3 regions of the Aeromonas sp. ASNIH7 genome follow, and region 3 is predicted to be linked to each of the others. Evidence: predicted binding sites of a transcription regulator. Region 3 holds the regulator's gene; each other region holds the start of a gene.

Region 1 (7,603 bases), 1.3 Mb from region 3:
GCGGATGACGAGGCACCGGATGCCGCCTTCGAACAGGCCTGGCCCGGGGTGCAACCCCGACTGCTCGCCCTGCTGCGCGAGGGACGGCACCTTGCCATTCACTGCCACGGCGGAAGCGGGCGTACCGGGCTGGCGGCCGCCCTGCTGCTGATGACCCAGGGGCTGCCCCAGCAGGAGGCCATGACCCTCATCCGGGCCAGACGGCCACGGGCCTTCACCCTGGCCTGCCACCGTCACTGGCTCGATACCCGTGGACGGCGGCTGGCCGGGGCGGACTGATGGGCTCTATCCCTTGGGCTGCTGGTAGGTAAACACCTTGCCGATGTCTTCCACCTTGTAGCTGGTCAACTGGTAGACGTAATAGTTGAGCCAGTTGGAAAACAGCAGGTGACCGTGGCTGCGCCAGGTGGCGCGCGGGGTCTGGCTTGGGTCGTTGTTCGGGTAATAGTTGACCGGAATGACGGGGGTGAGCCCGGCCGCCAGATCCCGCCGGTATTCCCCATCCAGGGTCAGGGCGTCATATTCCGGATGGCCGGTGACGAACACCTGGCGACAATCCTTGGTGGCGGCCAGATAGACGCCCGCCTCTTCCGACTCGGCGAAGATCTGCAGATCGGTGTGGGCGCGGATGAGATCCCCGTCGAAGGCCGCATAGCGGGAGTGGGGCGCCACGAATTCATCATCGAAGCCGCGCAGCAGCGCCTCGTGCTCGTCGAGGCGGTGGTGGCGATAGACCCCGGAGAGCTTCTCGCCGTGGGTCTGCTTTTCCATGCCGTACAAGGCTTTCAGCGCCGCCTGCACCGCCCAGCAGAGGAAGAGGGTGGAGGTGACATGCTGATGGGACCACTCGATGATCTCGACGATGCGTGGCCAATAGACCACCTCCTCGAACTCCACCAGCCCGAGCGGCGCCCCCGTGATGATCATGCCGTCGTAGTTGTTGCCTCTCACCTGCTCGAAGTCGTGATAGAAGTTCTCCAGGTGCGCCTGGGGCGTGTTTTTCGACTCCCGATCGTCGATGCGCAACAGATCCACGTCCACCTGCAAGGGCGAGTTGGAGAGCATCCGCATCAGCTGGATCTCGGTTTCTATCTTCTTGGGCATCAGATTGAGGATGAGCACCCGCAGCGGGCGGATGTTCTGGGTGACGGCCCGGGATTCCGTCATCACGAAGATGTTCTCCTGCCCCAGCACTTCGGCGGCGGGCAACTGGTCCGGGATCTTGATCGGCATGCTGACTCCCTGTACTGCATCGGTAAATATGTCTGGACATCTAGAAGCCTATAATAAAGCGCTCCCGCTGTCATCAGATACCTTTTGTATTCACCCCGCCCTTTGACTAGCATACGGCTCAGTGTGTCCCTCGTGCCCAACCCCATGACAGGAATCAAGATCTCCGTAGAACGGCTGCAAGTCGGCAATTATGTCTCCCTGCCTTTGGGATGGCGTGAGCACCCGTTTCTGTTCTCCAGCTTCAAGCTCAAGAGCGAGGAGGAGATCGAGCTCATTCGTCGCCTTGGCCTCAAGCTGGTGACCATCATTCCCGACAAGAGCGACACACCGCCCAAGCCCCTCGGCCAGACCCAGTCCCAGGCAGATGAGGTTGAGGGAGAGGGTCTCGTCGCCCGCCAGGAGGAGATGCAGCAGGAGAAACTGCGGCGCATCGAGCAGTTGCAGCGCTATCGCCGCGACCTGCAGCAGTGCGAGAAACAGTTCCGCCAATCCCTGGCCCAGGTGCGCAACCTCATGGGCAAGATCCAGTCCCGCCCCCTCAACGCCATCAGCGAGGCCCAGGAGCTGATCAACGCCATGACGGAGCAACTCCTCTCGGTGGACGAGATGGTGCTGCACCTGGTCTCTGACAGCGATGATGGCAACAGCCTGCAGTTTCACTCCCTCAACGTCAGCGTGCTCAGCATGCTGCTCGCCCGGGAGTGCAAGTTGCCGGCCGAGGCGATCCGCCAGGTCGGCATGGGGGCCCTGTTCCACGACATCGGCAAGCTGAGGATCCCGAGCCAAATCCTGCGCAAGACGGAGCCGCTGACCAAGCCGGAGCAGAACCTGATGGCCCAGCATCCCCGCTACGGCCTGGAACTGCTGGGGCTCGTCAGCGATTTTCCGGAAGCAGCCAGGCAGATAGTGCAGAACCACCATGAGTACCTGGACGGCACCGGCCCCCAGGGGCTCAAGGGCGATCAGCTCGATCCCCTCACCCAGATCGTCTCCCTCATCAACGAGTACGACAACCTCTGCCACCTGGAGGCCAAGGTGCCCTACGCGGCTCTCGGCAGCCTCTACAAGCAGCGCAAGTCCCAGTTCAACGCCGATCACCTCGGCATGCTGATCCGGTTGATGGGGGTCTACCCCCCGGGCAGCGTGGTGCAGCTCTCCAACGGCCAGGTGGGGCTGGTGATGTCGGTCAACGCCTCCCGCCTGCTCTACCCCGCCGTGCTGGTATACGACCCCCGCATTCCGCGCCAGGAGGCGGCCATCATCGACCTCGACGCGGCCGGGCTGACCATCGCCAAGGTGATCCAGCCCAAACGCCTGCCCCCGGCGGTGTTCGAATACCTCAACCCCCGCACCCGGATCAGCTACTACTTCGAACACGGCAAGCCCTGAGAGGGCTGGCCCCACCCAAGGAGTCCCCATGCGCATCGAGATCATCAGCACAGGCGACGAGATAGTGACCGGCCTGGTGGTGGACACCAATGCCGCCTGGCTAAGTGCCCTCTTGCTGGAGCAGGGCTGGCAGGTGCGCCGCCGCGCCACCGTGGGGGACAACCTCGCGGATCTGACAGCCGTGCTGCAGGAGAGCGCCAACCGCGCCGAGGTGGTACTGGTGTGCGGGGGGCTCGGCCCCACGGCGGACGACCTCACCGCCCAGGCCGCGGCCGAGGCGTTTGACCAGCCCCTGACCCTGTTCCCGGACTGGCTCGCCACCATGGCCGAACGCTATGCCAGTCGGGGCCGCACCATGGCACGGAGCAACACCAAGCAGGCCTGGCTGCCCCGGGACTGCGAGATCCTCGACAACCCGGTGGGCACCGCCTGCGGCTTTGTGGTCCGCCACCCGGCCAGCCACGGCCAGAGCCGGCTCTTCTTCACCCCGGGCGTGCCGTTCGAGTTCAAGCAGATGGTGCGCGAACAGATCATGCCCCGCCTCAAGGCGCTGGCCGGTGAAGAGACCGACACCGAGCTGCGCCGTTTCTACACCTTCGGCGTCTCGGAGTCCGCCCTCAGCGACATGCTGGATGCGGCCCCCTGGCCTGCCGGCATCGAGCTGGGCTACCGCTCCTCCATGCCTCTCATCGAGCTCAAGCTCATCGGCCACGGTGCCAGCACCGCCGACATGGATGCCGCCGAGGCGAGGCTGCTTGCGGCCATCGCCCCCTGGCTGGTGGGGCGTGGCAACGAGGCGCCTGCCAGCCAGATCCTGGCCCTGCTGGGGGAGCGGTCGCTGCACCTGCAGGAAGGGGAGAGCCGGGGCGCCCTGCTGGCCATGTGTCACGGGCACCCGGCCCTGACCGCCGGCTTCAGCCACACCCTGAGCGACGATCTGACTCAACTGGCGGTGCCCGCCGCCCCCCTGAGCCTCACCATAGGCCGTGCCGGGCCGGACGGCGTGCCGCTGCTGCTCTGCGCCGACGGGCAACTGCACGGCCAGACGCTCAGGGTCAGCCACCCGGATCCCGCGAGCGGTCGCCGGATCCTCGCCTTCGCCGCCCTCGACATGCTGCGCCGCCACCTGCTGGGGCTGCCGGTGCTCGCCGACTACCTCACCCTGACCCGAACGGCCAGGTGCCAGGAGGGCGCCCGGGGCTAGAAGTGAGCCAAGCCTGCACCGCCATGGACCCAGTACCCGGCGAGCGCCAGGGTCAGCAGGCAGAAGGCCCTCTCGTAACCCCCGCCGCTCTTGAGGGGCAGGCCGGGCAGGCGAAAGCGCCGACGCCAGGGCCAGAGCAGGGGAATGCCCATGGGGGTGAGCCAGTCCCCCAGCAGATGGCTGAGATAGCCCACGATGAGGGCATCCTTCACCGCCCCCGACAGCAACCAGGGGGCTTCCACCTGGGCCAGCCCCCAGACCCCCATCCCCACCGCCAGCAGGCTGTGGGTGAAGCCGCGATGGCCGAACAGCCGGGAGAGCGGCCCCGAGATCCAGGGCAGTTGCCGCCCGAGCAGGGAACGGGGGTGATCGAGATCCGGCAGCAGGGCGCTCGCCAGGGCCATGGGAACGATGTGCCACAGGCTGGCATCGGCCAGGGCCGGAGTCAGTTCAACCTTGTGGGCAAGCAGGACGCAGGTGACGGAAAACAGCAGGTGGCCTTGGGCGGTCATGGGGCTCGTTTGGTTGGACAGAAAAAGGGGCTGATCGATGGCGACCAGGGTCCTCGCCCTGGGGCGGCGGCAGATTAAAATCCTTCTCTTCCTGCCTGGCAAGGTGATTTGCATCGCCACCTTCAACGTGGTTGACACTCTGGATAGCGAAAGCATAAAACGTCAGCATATTGCGCTAAAAAACTGCAATGGAGCCCATGGCATGGCCGGCTCTGCCCCTCTCCCGTCAGCCGATATTTCCTCAACCCGGCTCACCCATTTGCATTCAGATCGTTGACCCGGAAGGAAAAATACCCGAATACTGCGCGTTGGATCCGCCCCGGCGGCATGGGATGCCGGCAAGGAGAGGCCCCGGCATGGGGCAAACCGGACAGGGACAACGAAGGAGGGCCCGGTGTTAAGCAAAGCGTGGTTTCAGCTGTCGGCCGACATGAGCTATGTCTGCCTGCGCATCACTCCGGGCCTCACCGAGCCCATCCAGGAAAGCGACGTCCTGGCCCTGCTGCGACTCTCCAACTGTCGGCGCTACGAACCCCTCGGCGAGGGGATCCGCGAAGCCGTCACCTTGCTCAACGCCCTCATCGCAGAGCCGGATGCCCCCGCGCATCCGCCAGTCCCCATTGCCCGGCGCCAGGATGCCAGGCTGCTCATCCAGGTGGACAAGGACCAGATGAGCGCCAGGGCGCAGATCACCGCGGACTGGGGCGGCCAGCCCCTGACCCTGGCCCGGTTGCAGGAGGCCCTGGCGGCCAGCACGGTCAAGCAGGGGGTGAGCGAGCGACTGCTTGCCGCCGCCATCCAGGCAGCGGGTGAGGCGGCACCCGGTGCCCAGCTCAATCCCGTCATCGCCCTCGGCAAGGCCGCCAGGCACGGCCTGGATACCCGCCTGGAGCGGCTGGTGGAGACCGCAGCCGAACGGATCCTCAAACCCCAGGAGCGGGATCACGGCAAGGTGGACATGCGCGACCTCGGCACCCTGCTCACCGTCAAGGCCGGGGCGTTGCTGATGCGCAGGCACCCCGCCACCCAGGGCATCGACGGCTTCACCGTGACGGGCCAGACCCTGACCGCCCGCCACGGCAAGGAGAGCGCCATGACGCCGGGTGACGGCACCTGCCTCTCCCCCGAGGATCCGGACCTGCTGCTGGCGACACGCCCGGGACTCCCCTGTCAGGAGCGTGCCGGGATGCGGGTCGACGAGGTACTCAACGTCAAGCAGGTCGACATCCGCCACGGCCACGTCGAGTTCGAGGGATCGCTGCTGGTCACCGGAGACGTCATGCCCGGCATGCGCGTCAAGACCAGCGGGGACGTGGTGATCGGCGGCTTCGTCGAGGGCGGCTACATCGAATCCGGCGGCACCATCACGGTGCGCAACGGTATCATAGGGCGCAAGCTGGCGGACGACGAATACCTCTGCCACCTCAACGCCGGGGGGGAGATCCACGCCAGCTATGCCCAGTACGCCAGGCTGGAGGCCGATGGCGACATCCATATCCTGAGCCAGCTCAGTCACTGCTATTGCCGCAGCGGCCAGGATCTCAAGGTGGGGGACAGCGCCATGCGCAAGGGGCACCTCATCGGCGGTATCAACATCGCCAACCGGCTCATCATGGCACCGGTGCTCGGAGCCTCGGCGGCCAACCGGACCCGGTTGCAGATCCTCGGCGGCTATTTCAGCCAGAAGGAGCTGGAGCTGGCGCTTCGCCAGCGCAAACAGACCTGCGCCGAGCAGATAGACAAGCTGCAGGATCTCATCCTGCGTCTGCTGCAACTGCCTCGTGACAAGCGCAATCCCGAGACCCTGCAGAAGATCAAGGCGCTGCGCACCCGCCAGTTCGACGAGAGCAAGAGCCTGGACGAGCAGCTCGCCGAGGCGCAGCGGGAGCTGCAGGCGCTCATGGCCAACATGGACATCATCGCCACCCAGCGCCTCTTCCCCGGCGTCGAGGTGGAGATGGCCCATCACCACAACAGGGTCGACATCGAGCACGGCCCCATCCACTTCGCCATCCGGGAAGATCAGCTGCAACTGACCCCCTACCAGGGCCAGCGCTGAGGGGCAACGTGCCCCCGCGTCGGCAGGCGGCGTGATCCCGGCGGCGATTTTCGCTACACTCGGCCTCCCCATGGCCCCATCGGGCGGGCCGGCCAGACTCAGGTAGTGAGAAGATGTACAAGCTGATCGCATTGGATATGGATGGCACCCTGCTGACCCCAGAGGGCCGAATCTCCCCCCGCACCCAGGCCGCCATCGCGGCAGCCCGCGCCAGGGGCGTGACCGTGGTGCTGGCCTCCGGCCGCCCGCTGGAAGGCATGACCGCCGCCCTGACCGAGCTGGGCCTCACCGGCCAGGATGACTACGTCATCTGCTACAACGGCGCCCTGGTGCAGCAGGTGTCCGAGCAACGCATCATCCGCAGCCAGTTGCTGACCGGCAGCGATGCCCGCGCCATCGCCCACCTGGCCTGTGAGCTGGGGGTGAACATCCACGGCTTCTCCGTCCGCCAGGGGCTCATCAGCCCAAAGATCAGCCCCTACACCGAGCACGAATCCCGCCTCATCGGTCAACCCATCAACCTGGTGGACTTCGCCACCCTGCCCGACGACGAGCAGATCATGAAGGTGATGATGATTGACCCAGAGCCCCTGCTCTCCCGTGCCATCGCCCAGCTGCCCGCCGAACTCCACGAGCGCTATACCGTGGTGCGCAGCGCCCCCTACTTCCTCGAGTTCATGAACAAACGCAGCAACAAAGGCACCGGCGTCGCCGCCCTGGCCGAGCACCTGGGGCTGGATGCCTCCCAGGTGATCGCGGTGGGAGATGCGGGCAACGATCACCACATGATCGCCTACGCCGGACTCGGGGTCGCCATGGGCAACGCCACCGACGAGATCAAGGCGCTGGCACAGCACACCACGGGGCGCAACGATGAAGACGGGGTCGCCCAGGTGATCGAACGTTTCATCCTGAACGCCTGAGTCGACAAGGGGCCCTGTGGGCCCCTTCTGCTATCCGGCCGCCCGGCCAGATGTTTAATATATCCACCATCAAATCGCTCGCCGCACCAGGCATCCCCCCTCAAGCCCCTTTAAATGGGACTCGTAGCCGTATCTCGACATCAACGGTTAACATAATTGCATCATTTTGTTTGACATATTGAACGGCCTTGGCAGACTGGAGGCAGGATCCAGGCTGTCGTTGCCAAGGCTGACCGACGATTCTGGCACGCTGGCGCGACCCTGATCCCACGACCATGCCTTG
Region 2 (7,603 bases), 220 kb from region 3:
TGGGTTTTCACAACGGGGAGTGGCTCGGCATGGAGGCGCTTGCCCGCTGGCAGCACCCCGAATATGGCCTTATCTCGCCGGCCCGTTTCATCCCGCTGGCGGAGCACAACGGGCTCATCGACCCGCTCACCGAGGTGATCATCGGCAAGGCGCTGCGGGACGGCCACTTGTGGGAGAAGACCGGGCTCTCCCTGAACCTGTCGATGAACCTCTCCACCACCTCCCTCATCGAGGGGGATCTGTGCAACACCCTGCTCAGCCACTGCCAGCGCTGGAGCATCAACCCCGAGCTCATCACCCTCGAAGTGACCGAGAGCGCCTTCGTCAAGGATCTCGGCAAATCGCTGGAGGTGCTGACCCGCTTGCGGATGCACGGTTTTGGTCTCTCCATCGATGATTTCGGGACCGGCTACTCCTCCATGCAGCAGCTCGCCCTGCTCCCCTTTACCGAGTTGAAACTGGACAGATCCTTCGTGGATCGCTGCTATGAAGATCCCTCTCGCCTAGCCATCATCGAGTCCAGCATCGAGCTGGCTCGCAAGTTGGGCTTGAAATCGGTGGCCGAGGGGGTCGAAGATGAGGCGACCTGGCAATTGCTGGCGAAGCTGGGGTGCGATCAATGCCAGGGCTTCTTCTCCGCCCGCCCCATGCCCCGCGAGGAGCTGATGGGGTGGCATCAGGGTTGGCAGGCTCGTTTGCCCGCGCTCATCAGACGCTAATCCCGGGCAGGATGCCCGACGAATTCCAAGGATGGCCATGAAAATATCAAGCAAGTTGTTGTTGAGCTTCTGTTTTATCAACCTGCTCATCATTCTCTCCTCCGCCCTTGTCTATCATCAGCTCGGCCGGATCGAAGGCTCGCAAGATGCCTTGCTGGCCCAGGCCCTGCCCGCCCTGCAGCGGGACGAGGCGAGCCAGAAAGCCCTGATTGCCACCGTTTCATCCCTGCGGGCCTATCTCATCCTCGGCAAGGATCCGGCACAGGGTGATCGCATCAAACAGGAGTGGGAAGAAGCCTGGTACGCCATCGAGCGCCAGCGTTTCACCCCCGACCTGACCCGGGCACTCAAGGGTTTCAAGGGGGCACAGTCACAGGTGTGGGCCCTGGCTCACACCGAAGAGAACCTGCCCGCCCACACCCTGATGCTGCTCGAGGCCGGCCCCCTGGCGGAATCGGCCCTCGATCAGTTGCAGTCTTTTGCCAATGAAGAGGTGGCGACGCCCCAGGCGACGTTGCCCGGTGACAGGCGCCTGCTGCTCAAGCAGGTGGGGGATGCCTACAACAGCCTGGGCAATGCGCTCTCCGCCCTGCGGGATTTCCTCATCTCGGGGGAGAAGGAGTACCTGGACAAGTACCGGGACTACTACCAGTTTCACCAGCAGCGGGTGGCCGAGCTGAAACAGCAAGAGGCCAACTTCACCGAGGCACAAAAGGGGCTCTGGACGCTCTTTGAAGAGATGTCAGCCCCCTTTGCAGAGCTGGTCGGTCAGGTGATCGAGAAGCGCCAGGCCCCGGACTGGGACAGGGCCAACCACCTGATGGCCACCGAGATAGAGCCCGCCCTGACCCGGCTGGCGGATCAGCTGGCGACCCAGGTGACCCATACCCGTGCCGAGGTGGACAAGATGGCGGGGGAGATGGCGGCCGCCAGTCAGACCATTCATCGCACCCTGCTGCTGGCCACCACCAGCGTCATCCTGCTGGGTACCCTGGTGGCCCTGCTGTTCAGCCGGCGCCTGACCCGGGACATCGCCAGCCTGGTGAAACGGGCGGGCCTGGTGGCCGATGGCCGCCTCCCCGTCACCCCCTTGCCCGTGCTTCGTCAGGATGAGCTGGGAGGGCTCACGGGCTCCATCAACCGAATGTCGGCACAGCTGCGCGAGCTGGTGGGGGAGATCCAGGGGGCGGTCGGTCAGGTGGAAGGGGCTGGCCGCGAGGTGGGCCAGACCACCAATGCCATCGTGGATGATCTGGCGAGCCAGAACCAGCGGCTCGATGCGGTGGCAGCCGCCATCGAGCAGATGTCGGTCAGTACCCGGGATGTGGCGGGCAACATTGCGGACGCGGCGGGAGCGGCTCGCCAGACCGAGCAACAGGCAAGGGAGGGAGAGCAGGCCCTCGCCCGCATGGGGACCACCATGGCGCAGATTGGTGCCATGATTGCCCAGGCAAACCAGGCGATGACGCAGCTCAGCAGCCAGAGCGAGCAGGTGGGGAGGGTCACCGAAGTGATCGCCACTATCGCCGAGCAGACCAATCTGCTGGCACTCAATGCGGCCATCGAGGCGGCGCGGGCCGGTGAGCAGGGACGGGGATTTGCCGTGGTGGCCGATGAAGTGAGGCAGTTGGCCAGCCGCACCAGCGCATCGACCATGGAGATCAACCAGACCATTGCCAGCATCCAGCAGCAGACCCGGGAGACCGCGGATACCGTGGGCAGCGGCACCCTGCTGGTGGAGCAGGGGCGCGGCGCCGTGGCCTCGGTGACCGAGACTCTGGAGTCGATGGCGACGCTGGTGCAGGATCTCAGCGGCCAGCTTGCCGCCATCGCCACCGCCACCGAGCAGCAGTCAAGGGCGGCGCAGGAGGTGGCGGGCACGGTGGAGGAGATTGCCGGGCTCAGCCATCAGTCCAGCGAGCATGGCCAGCAGGGGGAGCAGATCGCCGCCCGCCTGACCCGGGAGACCGGGAGACTGACATCGGCCATCAGCCGCTTCGAACTGGATGCCTGACGCAAGTGAGAGAAAAACGGGGCAGACCTCTGGGTCTGCCCCGTTTTTTTCGGCCCGAAAACCTGGTGGTGGAAGGATGCACGCCGCAGGTGCGGTCCTGACCGTTCGGAAGCTGGGGGATGGTGTCTTGTGTACTGCCCTGTGGCTCTTTCTGCCGGCAGGACGGGTCACTCCAGGCGGCGGAAGGCCTGGTTTTCGAAGCTGCTGCAGGTCTCCTGGTTGAGCAGGTTGACCAGCAGGATGGCCCGCTTTTCGCCATCCGGTTCCAGATAGATGGCTTCAAACCCGGCGAGGGGGCCGGATTCGATAAGTACCTTGTCTCCCTGGGTCGGCAGGCGGGCATAGCTGGCGCGCGCCTCGTCGCTGTCGTCCCGGCTCATGAGCCGGTAGATCAGCTGGCTGCTGACTGGGGTCCACTCCTTGCCGAAGTGGATGATGCGACTGATGCCCCGGGTCGATTTCAGGGTGACCGGGGTGACCTCTTCCAGATCCACGTAGATGAAGAGGTAGTTGGGGAACATGGGCTCGCGCTGGGGCACGCGCTTGCCTCGCCGCAGTTTTTCAATCTCGACCATGGGGTAATAGGATTCAACGCCCTGGGCTGCCAGATGGGCGCGGGCGCGGGCCTCTTCCTTGGGTTTGCAGTAGGCCAGATACCATTTTTTCATTGTTGTTCTGTTTTTCGTGTTGCCGTGCTTGTGGCTATGATAACGGGGGTAAAAAAAAAGGCCACGCTTGACGTCAATGCTGTTCAGATAAGCACTTTTTTGACTGATTATTCATAAATTGGATTTGAGTTGAGGGGGCAAGGCTGTGTCCAGTCGATCTTCCTCCAGCCTTTATCCAGCGGGGCTTGCAATAGAAAGAGGGAGGCATCATGCCTCCCTCGATTTTTTGTCCTGATACTACGTGGACTGGAACTCAAATTCTCTTAAGTGAACAGCATTGCACGCTTGACGTGGCCTTTTTTCCAGAGTGAGTGATTACCAACCTTTCACCAGACCGCCCTTGAACAGCTCGGTCCCCTTCTTGAAGACCTCGTCGGTCTGGAAGGACTGGACGAACTCCTTGACCTTCTCGTCGTCCTTGTTGTTCTCGCGAGCAACGATCAGGTTGACGTAGGGGGACTCCTTGTCTTCGACAAACAGGCCGTTCTCGGTCGGGGTCAGACCAATCTGACCGGCGAAGGTGTTGTTGATGATGGCCAGATCCACGTCTTCCAGGGAGCGCGGCAGTTGTGCGGCTTCCAGCTCGACGATCTTGAAGTTGCGCGGGTTGCTGGCGATGTCCAGTACGGTCGCTTCCAGACCGGCACCCTCTTTAAGCGTCAGCAGGCCCTGCTTCTCCAGCAGGATCAGGGAACGACCCAGGTTGGTCGGATCGTTCGGCACCGCGATCTGGGCACCGTCTTTCAGCTCGGACAGGGCCTTGACCTTCTTGGAGTAACCGGCGATCGGGTAGACGAAGGTGTTGCCGACCGGCACCAGCTTGAAGCCGCGATCACGGATCTGGGCATCCAGGTAGGGCTTGTGCTGGAAGGCGTTGACGTCGACGCTGCCGTCGTTCAGGGCCACGTTCGGGGTGACGTAGTCGGAGAAGGTGACCACTTCGACGGTCAGGCCGTATTTTTCCTTGGCCACCTTGGCCGCGGTCTCAACCAGCTCGGTCTCGGGACCGGCGATGGCGCCCACCTTCAGGGTCTTGTTCTCTTCCTTCTGGCCGCAACCGACCAGTACCAGGGTTGCCAGCAGCGCAGCTGCTGCGGATTTGATGCCCAATTTCATAAAAAAACCTCCTGTCAGAAATCGACGATTAACGATGATCACATTGTTTGACCAGGCGCTCACCCGCGCTCTGGATGAGTTGAACCAGCACCACCAGAATGACCACGGTGACCAGCATGACGGTGGGATCGAAACGCTGGTAGCCGTAGCGAATACCCACATCACCGAGACCACCGCCTCCGATGGCACCTGCCATGGCGGAGTAGTTCACCAGGGTGACGAGGGTGATGATGACACTGTTGAGGATCCCCGGCAGGGCCTCGGGCAGCAGCACCTTGGCGATGATTTGCAGGGGTTTGGCCCCCATGGCCTTGGCCGCTTCCAGCAGGCCGTCAGGCACCTCCATCAGGGCCCCTTCCACCAGGCGGGCGATGAAGGGAATACAGCCCACGGTCAGCGGCACGATGGCGGCGATGGTGCCGATGCTGGTGCCGACGATGAAGCGGGTCAACGGAATGATGGCGACCAGCAGAATGATGAAGGGCACCGAGCGACCGACGTTGACGATGACGCCCAGGACCTTGTTGAGCAGCGGATTGGCCAGGATCTGGCCCGCCTTGGTCACGTGCAGCGCCACGCCGAGCGGCAGGCCGAGCAGGCAGCCGAACAGGGCGGAGGCAAACACCATGATGAGGGTGTCGCCCAGAGCCGAAATCAGCAGATTAATCATTGCTTCGGACATAACCCATTACCTCCAGCTGAATGTGGTTGTCGATGAGGAACTGCTGGGTGGCCTCGCACTGGGCCTCGTCCCCGAACAGTTCCGCCAGCAGGAAGCCGAACTTGACGCCACCGGCGTATTCGATGTCTGCGCTCAGGATGCTGATGTCGATGTTGAAACGGCGGCTCGCCTCGGAAATCAGCGGCGAATCCACCGTGGTCCCGGTAAAGCCGAGCTTCACCAGGGGATAGCTGCCGGGCACCCGCTCGGCACTCATCCGATCCTGATACTCCTGGGGCACTTCCAGGTGGATGGTGGAGTGGATGAAATCCCGGGCCAGCTGGGTCTTTGCATTGCTGAAGAACCAGGCCACTTCCCCCTGCTCGATGAGATGGCCGTCGCTGATGATGGCCACTTCGTCGCAGATCCCCTTCACCACGTCCATTTCGTGGGTGATGAGCAGTATGGTGAGCCCCAGCTTGACGTTGATCTCCTTGAGCAGGGTCAGGATCGAGCGGGTGGTCTGCGGGTCGAGGGCCGAGGTGGCCTCGTCACACAGCAGGACCTTGGGAGCCGGTGCCAGGGCACGGGCGATGGCGACGCGCTGCTTCTGCCCGCCGGAGAGCTCGGACGGATAGGCGTGGGCACGGGCTTCCAGCCCGACCAGGGCCAGCAGTTCGCTGACCCGGCTCTGGATCTTGTCCTTGCTCCAGCCCGCCAGCTCCAGCGGGAAGGCGATGTTGGCGGAGACGGTGCGAGAGGCCAGCAGGTTGAAGTGCTGGAAGATCATGCCGATCTGGCGGCGAGCCTGAGTCAGATCCCGCTCGCTGAGGGCGACCAGGTCCTGGCCATCGACGATGACCTGCCCCTCGGTGGGGCGCTCCAGCAGGTTGACGCAGCGGATGAGGGTACTCTTGCCGGCACCGGAGGCACCGATCACCCCGAAGATCTTGCCTTGGGGCACATGCAGGCTCACGTCACGCAGGGCGTGCACGGCATCACTGCCTTTACCGTAGACTTTGTTGAGACCGATCAACTTAATCATGGATTCTTCCGTGCTAACAGCCTTAAAGCACAGGGCGCTACAGGCGGGTAAATTGGGCAGAGGTTTCACTGGGTAGCTCTGTCATCATGGAGGATGATGCTAAGATGTCCGGATGGCTGTGTCAACGCATGTTTTTACGTCTAGACGTCTAAAAAATGGATAAGGATTCCCGCCATTTGACTATGGTGTGGAGGTATAACCACCAGTATCAATATAAGATTCCGATTTGATGACATTGGTCCGAATATAAGCTGGTAAATATCTTTTATGTCGTCGATTTGATGTCTCCCCTTCGGACAAGGTGCCCGGTCGTCCGGGCAGCATCGCTGCCGGCTTCCCCTTCCTCCTGCCGTCTCTTTTCCTGCTTTCTTTTCCATCTCCTTGATGCAGAACAATAAATGACCAGTTTGTGGCCGTGTCGACATGCCAGCTCCCTATACTGGCTGCAGGTGGATGCCAGGAGGGGGGCGAGATGCGATTCCAACAGATCAAGGACCTGATGCTCTATCTCGAGGAGCTTCATCATCGGCAAGGGCACATTTACGGGCGCCAGATCCCCCGGGTGGATGCTGAGCGCAGCAGAATGTTGCTGGCCTATCTGCAAGGGCGGGAGGATGCCGCGGCGGCTCATCTGCACGATTATCGCGAGCAGATGGGAAGCGCGGTGAAGGAGACCTGGCTGGATCAGGGGTTTGGCGAGGATCTGCTGGCCGAGGGGGATCGTCTGGCGCTGCCCGCCACAACCCAGCCCGCGGAGATAGTGGCCCTGGTGTCACGCCAGGAGGAGAGGCTCATCGGCGAGCTGGAACGTCTGGCCCGGGAGTGCCCCACGCCCGACACGGCGGCGCTGCTGAAAGCCCTGGCCTCCATGGCCCAATCCCGCCTGACCCGTCTGGTACACGGTGCTCATCGCCTCGACGATCTCTGAGCCCGGATGAGAGAGACCCGGCACGGGCCGGGTCTTCTGATGTTGCTGGCGGTCAGCCCCCTTGCCGGGCCGCGCCATAGAGGGCGGCGCCTATGATGCCGGCCTGGTTGAGGTTCGCGGCCGCCACCAGGGGAGCCCGGGTCTCAATCTTGTCGATGAACTTGTCGAGCTTGGCGGCGCTGCCGCCCCCCAGGATGAAGAGGTCGGGGGAGAACAGAAACTCCAGGCGAGCCAGGTATTTGTTGAAACGTTTGCCCCAGCGGCCCCAGGAAAGATCCTCGCGCTTGCGCACCGCATCGGAGCAATAGTGTTCGGCCACCATGCCTTCCAGCATCAGGTGACCCAGTTCGGTATTGGGCAGCAACTGGCCATTGACGAAGACGGCGGTACCGATGCCGGTGCCGACGGTGATGAGAATGATGACCCCCTGGCGATCCTGCCCGGTGCCAAAG
Region 3 (7,603 bases):
CGAGCTGGGCAAAGTCCGGGTAGTAGCGGCTCACCGTCTCGCTGGCGGTCATGTCGAGCGCGATCAGGGAGTCAAAACTGTGCTGCTCCAGCTGGGAGAGCAGCTCCGGCCAGATGAGCGGCTTGGGATGGAAGTTGTCCTGTACCTTGAGGGGATCCAGCCCCTCTTCGTCCAACAGCCCGCCCTTGGAGTCGAAGACCCCGTAGAGGGTGAGCGCCAGATTGAGCTCATGCTCGAGGCGCGCCTTCTCGCGGGCATAGAGCCCCAGCCAGTGACCGCCGATATTGCCTTTGCCGAACACCACCAGCCCGACCCGGGTCGGGCGGCTGAACAGGGCACTGTGCAGAGCGATGAGCAGCGGCTCCAGCACGATCTGGCGCAGCACGGCCACCAGGCTCAGGCCGTCTTTGGCCACCTGCACGAACTCCAGAGGCTGATCCGCCAGCAGCTGGTAGAAACGGTGGCACTGCTCGGCATTGTCGGTGACGCCGGCCCCCACCAGGGCGACCAGGCTGAACCCCTCCTTCTGGATGAGGCCGGTAAAGTTGCCCTGCAACTGGAAGTCACGGAGCACCTCGAAGGCCCCTTGTGCCACCTCCAGGGTGTAGGCCAGACGCAGGACCCGCCGATCCGGCTGGCGCTGCAGGGTGAGCGGATGGAGGCGATGGCGGGCCAGATGGGCCTCGATGGCCGCCACTGTCTGCTCAAAGTCCGTCTGCGGCAACACCTTGAGCTCGATGAGAGCGATCTGATCCACCGAGGAGACGATGCGGGCACCGCCGGAGCGGGGCGCACGGCGCAGGATGTGGGTACAGCCTTCGTCCGGATTGTAGCTGCAGCGCAGAGTGAGGCGCTGGCGGCTGTCGGCCACCGGCTGCAGGGTACGCGAATGCAGCACCGAGGAGCCCAGGCGCGCCAGCTCGTTGGCCTCGGCCAGACTCAGGCGCTCCAGCAGACGAGCCTCTTTCACCCGGCGCGGGTCGGCACTGTAGACCCCGGCCACGTCGCTCCAGATGGTGGTCGACTCCCCGTCCGCCAGCGCCGCCAGGAGGCTGGCACTGTAGTCGGAGCCGTTGCGCCCCAGCAGCAGGGAACGCCCCTCCATGTCGGCGGCGATGAAGCCGGTCACCACGATGCGACCGGCGTGCTCGGCCAGGCGGGCCTTGAGCAGCTCGCTGGAGAGGGCGGTATCCACCTTGATGAGGGCGCCGTCTTCTGCGCGCAGGAAACTGCGAGCATCGAGCCAGGCGGCCACCTCACCCCGGCTGGTGAGCAGGGCAGCCAGCAGGCGGGCGGACCACACCTCGCCAAAGGCGAGCAGGCCGTTGCGCTCGAAGCGGTCAAACTGCCCCTCCAGGGTCTTGGCAATCAGCTGCATGTCGTCCGTCAGTTGCTGGCTCAGATCGAGGTGAAGTTCCCCTTCCAGCAGGCCGTCGATCAGGCTCTGCTGATAGGCGTGCAGGGCGGTGATGGCTTCGCCTGCGGCCTCATCCCCCGCTTCCGCCAGCTCCACCAGCTGGATCAGCCGGTTGGTGGTCTTGCCTGCGGCGGAGACCACCACCAGCTCGTTGCCCCCCACCTGTTGCTCGACGATGCTGGCGACCCGGCGATAACAGACCGGATCCGCCAGGCTGCTGCCGCCGAACTTGTGTACATGGCGCCGCTTGAAGACTGCCTCTGTTGCCACCACACACTCTCCTTGTTGTTGTTCCATTACTTCACCTGCTCTGCCTGTTGTGCCAACTGCGCCTGTTCAAACCCCTGGGCCAGATCGGCCACCAGATCCTCACCGTGTTCGATCCCCACCGACAGGCGCAGCAACTGGGCACTGATACCCGCCGCCTGCTGGGCCGCAGGGGTCATGGCCCTGTGGGTCATGCTGGCCGGATGGGCCACCAGACTCTCCACACCGCCGAGGGACTCCGCCACCGAGAAGAGGCGCAGCCCCGCGAGGAAGGCGCGCAGCCCCGTCTCGTTGCAATCGAGCTCAAAACTTAGCATGGCGCCAAAGCCGGACTGTTGACGGCGCGCAATGTCATGGCCCGGATGGCTCGGCAGGCTGGGGTGATAGATCCGCTTGACCAGCGGCTGCTGCTGCAAGAAGGCGAGGATGCGATCCGTGTTCTCCTGATGGGTGCGCAGGCGCGGAGCCAGGGTGCGCAGGCCCCGCAGGGTGAGGTAGGAGTCAAAGGCACCGGAGGTGAGCCCCAGGCAGTTGGCCCACCACACCAGGGAGTCGGCCAGAGCCTGATCCTTGGCGATCGCCACACCCCCTACCACGTCGGAGTGGCCGTTGATGTACTTGGTGGTGGAGTGGACCACCACATCGGCACCAAGGGCCAGAGGCTGTTGCAGCAAGGGGGAGAGGAAGGTGTTGTCCACCACCACCTGGGCCCCCACCCCGTGGGAGGCCTCGGCGATGGCGGCGATGTCCACCACCCGCAGCAGCGGGTTGGAGGGGGTCTCCACCCACACCAGTGCGGGTTTCTGGGCCAGCGCGGCGGCCAGCGCCACCTCGTCTCCCTGATCCACGAACTGCACCTGGTAGTGGCCCTTGGCCGCCAGATACTCGAACAGGCGCCAGGTGCCGCCGTAGCAGTCGTGGGGGGCGATCAGCAGATCCCCCGCCTTGAGCAGAGCCGTGGTCACCAGGTGAACGGCCCCCATGCCGGTGCCGGTCACCACGGCGCCGGCTCCCCCTTCCAGGGCCGCCAGGGCGTCCGCCAGATTGGTGCGGGTCGGGTTGCCGGAACGGGCATAGTCGTATTGACGGGGCTCGCCAAAGTCGGCAAAGGTGTAGTTGCTGGAGAGGTAGATGGGGGGCACCACGGCACCGTGCTGCGTGTCTGTCTCAATCCCGGTGCGTACCGCCAGGGTGGCCTTGTGGGTCATGTCACTCTCCTTGATGGGTTGCCGGAGCCGGTCCGCCTCGTGTCGTCCAGCCCCGCTCTCATTTTCGCTGGCCGGACTGCCGGCCCATGGTGCACCACACTACGCCACCTTAAAAAAGCCGTCAACACTTCTAGACGTCTAAATGGCTTTGCTGTTGGATTGCCATTGAATTCCTTAAGGGTTAAAATCCGCGCTCACGGCCAAACGACTACAGGTGGAACATGGGTACAGAGTGGAACGGCGACTACGTCAGCCCCTATGCAGAGCACGGCAAGAAGAGCGAACAGGTCAAGAAGATAACCGTCTCGATCCCGCTCAAGGTGCTGAAGGTGTTGACCGATGAGCGCACCCGTCGCCAGGTGAACAACCTGCGTCATGCGACCAACAGCGAGCTGCTCTGCGAAGCCTTCCTGCACGCCTTCACCGGCCAGCCGCTGCCCTGTGACGACGACCTGCGCAAGGATCATCCGGACAGCGTCCCCGCCGAGGCCCGCGCCATCATGGAAGCCCTTGGCAAAGAGATCGAAGACTTCGACGCCGAGTAATGCGGCTGCCCATGGCAAACGATGCATCCCTTTCAATGACGCGGCCCGGTGCCGCGTCATGCTTATCTGCCACCTCCCCCTTCAGCCTGCGTCACTACCAGAGCGACATACAGAGCCACAGTCATGACCACGCCCAGCTGGTGATCCCCCTCGTCGGCCCCCTCGAGATCGAGGTGCAGGGCCGGGGATGTCGCCTCGCCCCCGGTTTTGCCTGCATCATCGCCCCTGGCCTTCGCCACGACTACGCCGCCGACCCGGCGCACGTGTTTCTGGTGCAGGAGAGCCACTGGCTGCCGGCAGCCCTGGGGGACCACCCCTTCGTCGAGCTGGATGAGGCTCAGCGCCACTACCTCGCCTTCCTGCACCGCATGGTGGCCGAGGGGCGCTACGTGGCCGGCATGGATCAGGTGTGGCTCGGGCTGCTGACCGAGGGACGCGGCATGGGCCCCGCCGTCGCTCCCCGCATAGCCCCTCGTATCGCCAAGGTGCAGCGTCATATGGAAGCCCACCTCGCAGACCCCCTCACCAACGAGGAACTCGCCGCCATCGCCTGCCTCGGCCTGAGCCAGTTCAAACACGCCTTTCGCCAGCAGGTGGGCACGAGCGTCTCCCACTACCTCAGGATGCGGCGCATGGCGCTGGCCCGCACCCTGCTGGCCCAGACCGCCCTGCCCATAGGCGAGGTGGCCAGCCGCTGCGGCTACCAGAACCAGGGGGCCTTTGCCGAGCGTTTCCTGGCCGAGACCGGACTGACCCCTTCCCTCTGGCGCCAGCAAAACGGCCGCCTGCCGTAATCGGTCGGCTCTTTGCCGAAGACAATCCCCGGGCATTCGAGGCATGCTGAGGCTCATGCAAGGTATGAGCAACGAGGAGCCAAGATGCAGACCATAAGCTGGCAGGATTTCGAGATGGTGGAGCTCAGGGTGGGCACCCTGGTGCGGGTCGAGCCCTTCCCCGAGGCGCGCCGCCCCGCCTACAAGGTGTGGGCGGATTTCGGCCCCGAGATCGGGGTGCGCAAGAGCAGCGCCCAGATCACCGACCTCTATCGACCGGAGGATCTGGTGGGCCGCCAGATCGTCGCCGTGGTGAACTTTCCCCCCAAGCAGATAGGCCCCATCCAGTCGGAGTTTCTGCTGACCGGCTTCTATCGCCCGGATGGCGCCGTGGTGATCGCCATCCCCGAGCAGGCGGTGGAGAATGGCGCCAAGCTGGGGTGAGACACGGCAAGGCAACCAGAAAGCAGAAGCAAGAGAGGCGACCCCCGGGGTCGCCTCTCTTGTTTGATGCTGACGGCCTGGCTTATTTCAGCAGGCTGAACAGCAGGGCCGAAACCGCCAGGGCACCGGTCAGCAGGATGAAGCCGTTGACCCAACGGTGACGGAAACGGGCCAGCGCCTCCACCTTGTAGATGGCCACCACCGGCATGATGAAGAGGATCATGGCGATGACGGGGCCGGAGAGGGTCTCCATCAACCCCAGAATGCCCGGGTTGATGATGGCGGCGCCCCAGATGGCGAAGAACATCAGGGCGATGCCGAGCTTGTCCGCCTTCGCCAGCGGCAGGCCGGTGGGCTTGGCGATCAGGCTTTTCAGGCTCTCGCGGGCACCGAGGAAGTGGCCGAGGAAGGAGGAGCTGATGGCGATGAAGGCGATGAGCGGCCCCAGGGTCACGATCACCGGGTTGTCGGTGATGTTGGCGAGATAGGAGAGCACGGAGACGTTCTGGGCCTTGGCCTCGGCCAGCTGGGCCGGGGAGAGGCTCAGCACGCAGGAGAAGACGAAGAAGAGCACGAAGCCCACCAGCATGACGGTGGTGTTGCGCAGGATCAGGCCGCTCTTGGTTTCGGCCTGCTCCCCGTATTCCCGGCGCTGCACGTTGGCAAAGCCCGAGATGGCGGCGGCGTGGCTGAAGGCGAACACGGTGACCGGCAGCGCCAGCCAGACGGTGTTGAGGAAGCTGGCGCCTTCAAAGGCGGTCACTTCCGGCCACTGCCACTGGGGAATGAGGTAGCAGGAGAGGGCCAGCAGGATCGCAGCCAGCGGGTAGACCATGACGGCGAAGGCCCGCAGCATCGCCTTCTCGCCGGCCAGCATCACGGCGATCATGGCGAACACCAGCACGCCGGAGAGCATCACCCGATCCGGGGAGGCCAGGCCGAGCTGATTGACCATGAAGCTCTCCACCGTGTTGGTCAGCCCGACGCCGTAGATGAGCAGGATCGGGAAGATGGAGAGGAAATAGAGCGCCGAGATGAGGCGCCCGGCCATCTTGCCGAAGTGCTCCTCGGCCACCTCGGTGAAGTCGGCCTGGGGACGCGACGACGAGAGCACGAAACGCGCCAGCCCGCGGTGGGCCAAGAAGGTCATGGGACCGGCCAGCACGGCGACGATGACGAGGGGCCAGATCCCCCCCAGACCCAGGTTGATGGGCAGGAACAGAATGCCGGCGCCGACGGCGGTGCCGAACAGGCTGATGACCCAATGGGTGTCGTGGCGACGCCAGCCGGTGCTGGCCATGGTGGAGGGGGAACCGGACAGCTCCCGTGAGACGTCTGCAGATAAACTCATCGATAAATCACTTCTACGTAGTATTAAAATCTAAAAATATTGTGCTCCTTTAGCATTTAATTCTCAAAAAGGGAGACTGGCAGATCTCACTGGCAAAGCCCTGTTCCACCAGTGAGATTGGGAGGAAATTTCACCCCGGATTATTCAATTAATCCTGACATTAACCAAAAGTTAGGAATATAAAACCAAAATCAAAATCGACGTCGATTTTTTGTTTCGATGAAATGCATGTTTTCAGAATTTACTGAAATTTATGCCAGTGCAGCCAGATTGGATGTGATGATCCACTGCCGTTATCGCCATCACTAGCGAATCTCCCTAAAATCCCCGTAACCAGCCAGTGGATCACACCAATGCAATCAGGCGACCCTATGGTCGCCTGATTGCATTCCCTGCGAGCTGGTCGACCCGTCAGTGGGCCAGAATGCGTCCCCAGGCGAGATCCGGGTCCCCCATCACGATGAAGTCCGGGTTCTCCAGCGACTCAGTCTCGTTGTAGCTCAGCGGTTGCAGCGCCAGGCTGAGGATGCGGCCCCCTGCCGCCTCCACGATGCACTGGGCGGCAGCGGTATCCCACTCCCCGGTGGGGCCCAGGCGCACGTAGCAATCCGCCACGCCTTCCGCTACCAGACAGGACTTGAGGGAGCTGGAGCCGAGCGGGATCAGCTCGTAGTGGATGGCCGGGTTGAGGCGACGGGTCAGGTTCTCCAGTTTCTGGCGGCGGCTGATGGCCACCACCAGGGAGTCAGGCTGATCGTGTTCATGATGGATGGCGCTGATGGGACGGCTCTCGCCGTTCGCCTCCTTGAAGGCGCCGTGACCACGCACCGCCCAGTAGAGCAGATCGGATTCGGGGGCATAGATGACCCCGAGCACCGGGACATTGTCCCGCACCAGGGCGATCAGGGTGGCGAAATCGCCGCTGCCTGCGATGAACTCGCCAGTGCCGTCCAGCGGGTCCACCAGCCAGTACTGGCGCCAGTTCGCACGCTGGCTGAAGGGGATGTCGGCCGCCTCTTCGGTCAGCACGGGGACATGGGGAGTGAGCGCTGCCAGCGCCTGTTTGAGGTAGGCATCGGCAGCAAGATCGGCACTGGTGACCGGGGTCGCATCCTCCTTCAACTGGCGTTCGAACTGACCGCCGCGATAGATCTCGTGAAGGATCCTGCCCGCCTCACGGGCGATCTCCTTGACCTCGGGTATCCAGGCCAACAACTCCTGCATGGTGCTTACCTCTGCCTCTGATTACCAAACAGACCCTCTGCGGGCTAATTTCCCTGCTCCGCCAGCCATTTGCTGGCCAGCAGCAGGGCACTGATGCTGCGCGACTCGGTGAAGTCCGGTCGTGCCAGCAACTCGTCGATCCGGTTGAGGGGCCAGGGGATCACCTCGAGAGGCTCGGGCTCGTCACCGACCCGCTGCTCGGGGTAGAGATCCCGCGCCAGCAAGATGTCCATCCGGCTGGAGAAATACCCCGGCGCCAGCGACACCTGCTTGAGCAGGGTCAGGCTGCTCGCCCCGAAGCCCGCCTCCTCCATCAGCTCCCGGTTGCCCGCCTCGAAGGCATTTTCACCGGGGTCTATCAATCCCTTGGGGAA

What was found. The regulator MetJ, encoded in region 3, represses methionine synthesis genes. The targets are predictions, from matches to a motif close to AGANNTCTAGANNTCT.
Region 1: metA (homoserine O-acetyltransferase MetA) is a predicted target of MetJ. The motif match lies at 1,260-1,275, and genes of this name have one in related genera.
Region 2: metN (methionine ABC transporter ATP-binding protein MetN) is a predicted target of MetJ. The motif match lies at 6,358-6,373, and genes of this name have one in related genera.

Annotation. Positions count from the first base shown of each region.
Region 1 covers NZ_CP026226.1:2,657,018-2,664,620, reverse strand. The annotation lists gene C2U47_RS12495 (phosphatase domain-containing protein) at 1-279, shown strand, start outside; gene metA (homoserine O-acetyltransferase MetA) at 286-1,233, opposite strand; gene C2U47_RS12485 (HD-GYP domain-containing protein) at 1,378-2,622, shown strand; gene C2U47_RS12480 (competence/damage-inducible protein A) at 2,651-3,826, shown strand; gene C2U47_RS12475 (metal-dependent hydrolase) at 3,823-4,338, opposite strand; gene C2U47_RS12470 (hypothetical protein) at 4,376-4,615, shown strand; gene C2U47_RS12465 (DUF342 domain-containing protein) at 4,733-6,397, shown strand; gene yidA (sugar-phosphatase) at 6,511-7,320, shown strand.
Region 2 covers NZ_CP026226.1:1,150,569-1,158,171, reverse strand. The annotation lists gene C2U47_RS05255 (EAL domain-containing response regulator) at 1-719, shown strand, start outside; gene C2U47_RS05250 (methyl-accepting chemotaxis protein) at 757-2,733, shown strand; gene rfaH (transcription/translation regulatory transformer protein RfaH) at 2,901-3,401, opposite strand; gene metQ (methionine ABC transporter substrate-binding lipoprotein MetQ) at 3,717-4,517, opposite strand; gene C2U47_RS05235 (methionine ABC transporter permease) at 4,546-5,199, opposite strand; gene metN (methionine ABC transporter ATP-binding protein MetN) at 5,180-6,223, opposite strand; gene C2U47_RS05225 (hypothetical protein) at 6,696-7,151, shown strand; gene ppgK (polyphosphate--glucose phosphotransferase) at 7,204-7,603, opposite strand, start outside.
Region 3 covers NZ_CP026226.1:1,368,444-1,376,046, forward strand. The annotation lists gene C2U47_RS06260 (bifunctional aspartate kinase/homoserine dehydrogenase II) at 1-1,714, opposite strand, end outside; gene metB (cystathionine gamma-synthase) at 1,714-2,892, opposite strand; gene metJ (met regulon transcriptional regulator MetJ) at 3,114-3,437, shown strand; gene C2U47_RS06275 (AraC family transcriptional regulator) at 3,473-4,231, shown strand; gene C2U47_RS06280 (tRNA-binding protein) at 4,316-4,654, shown strand; gene C2U47_RS06285 (aromatic amino acid transport family protein) at 4,737-6,005, opposite strand; gene cysQ (3'(2'),5'-bisphosphate nucleotidase CysQ) at 6,417-7,229, opposite strand; gene nudE (ADP compounds hydrolase NudE) at 7,274-7,603, opposite strand, start outside.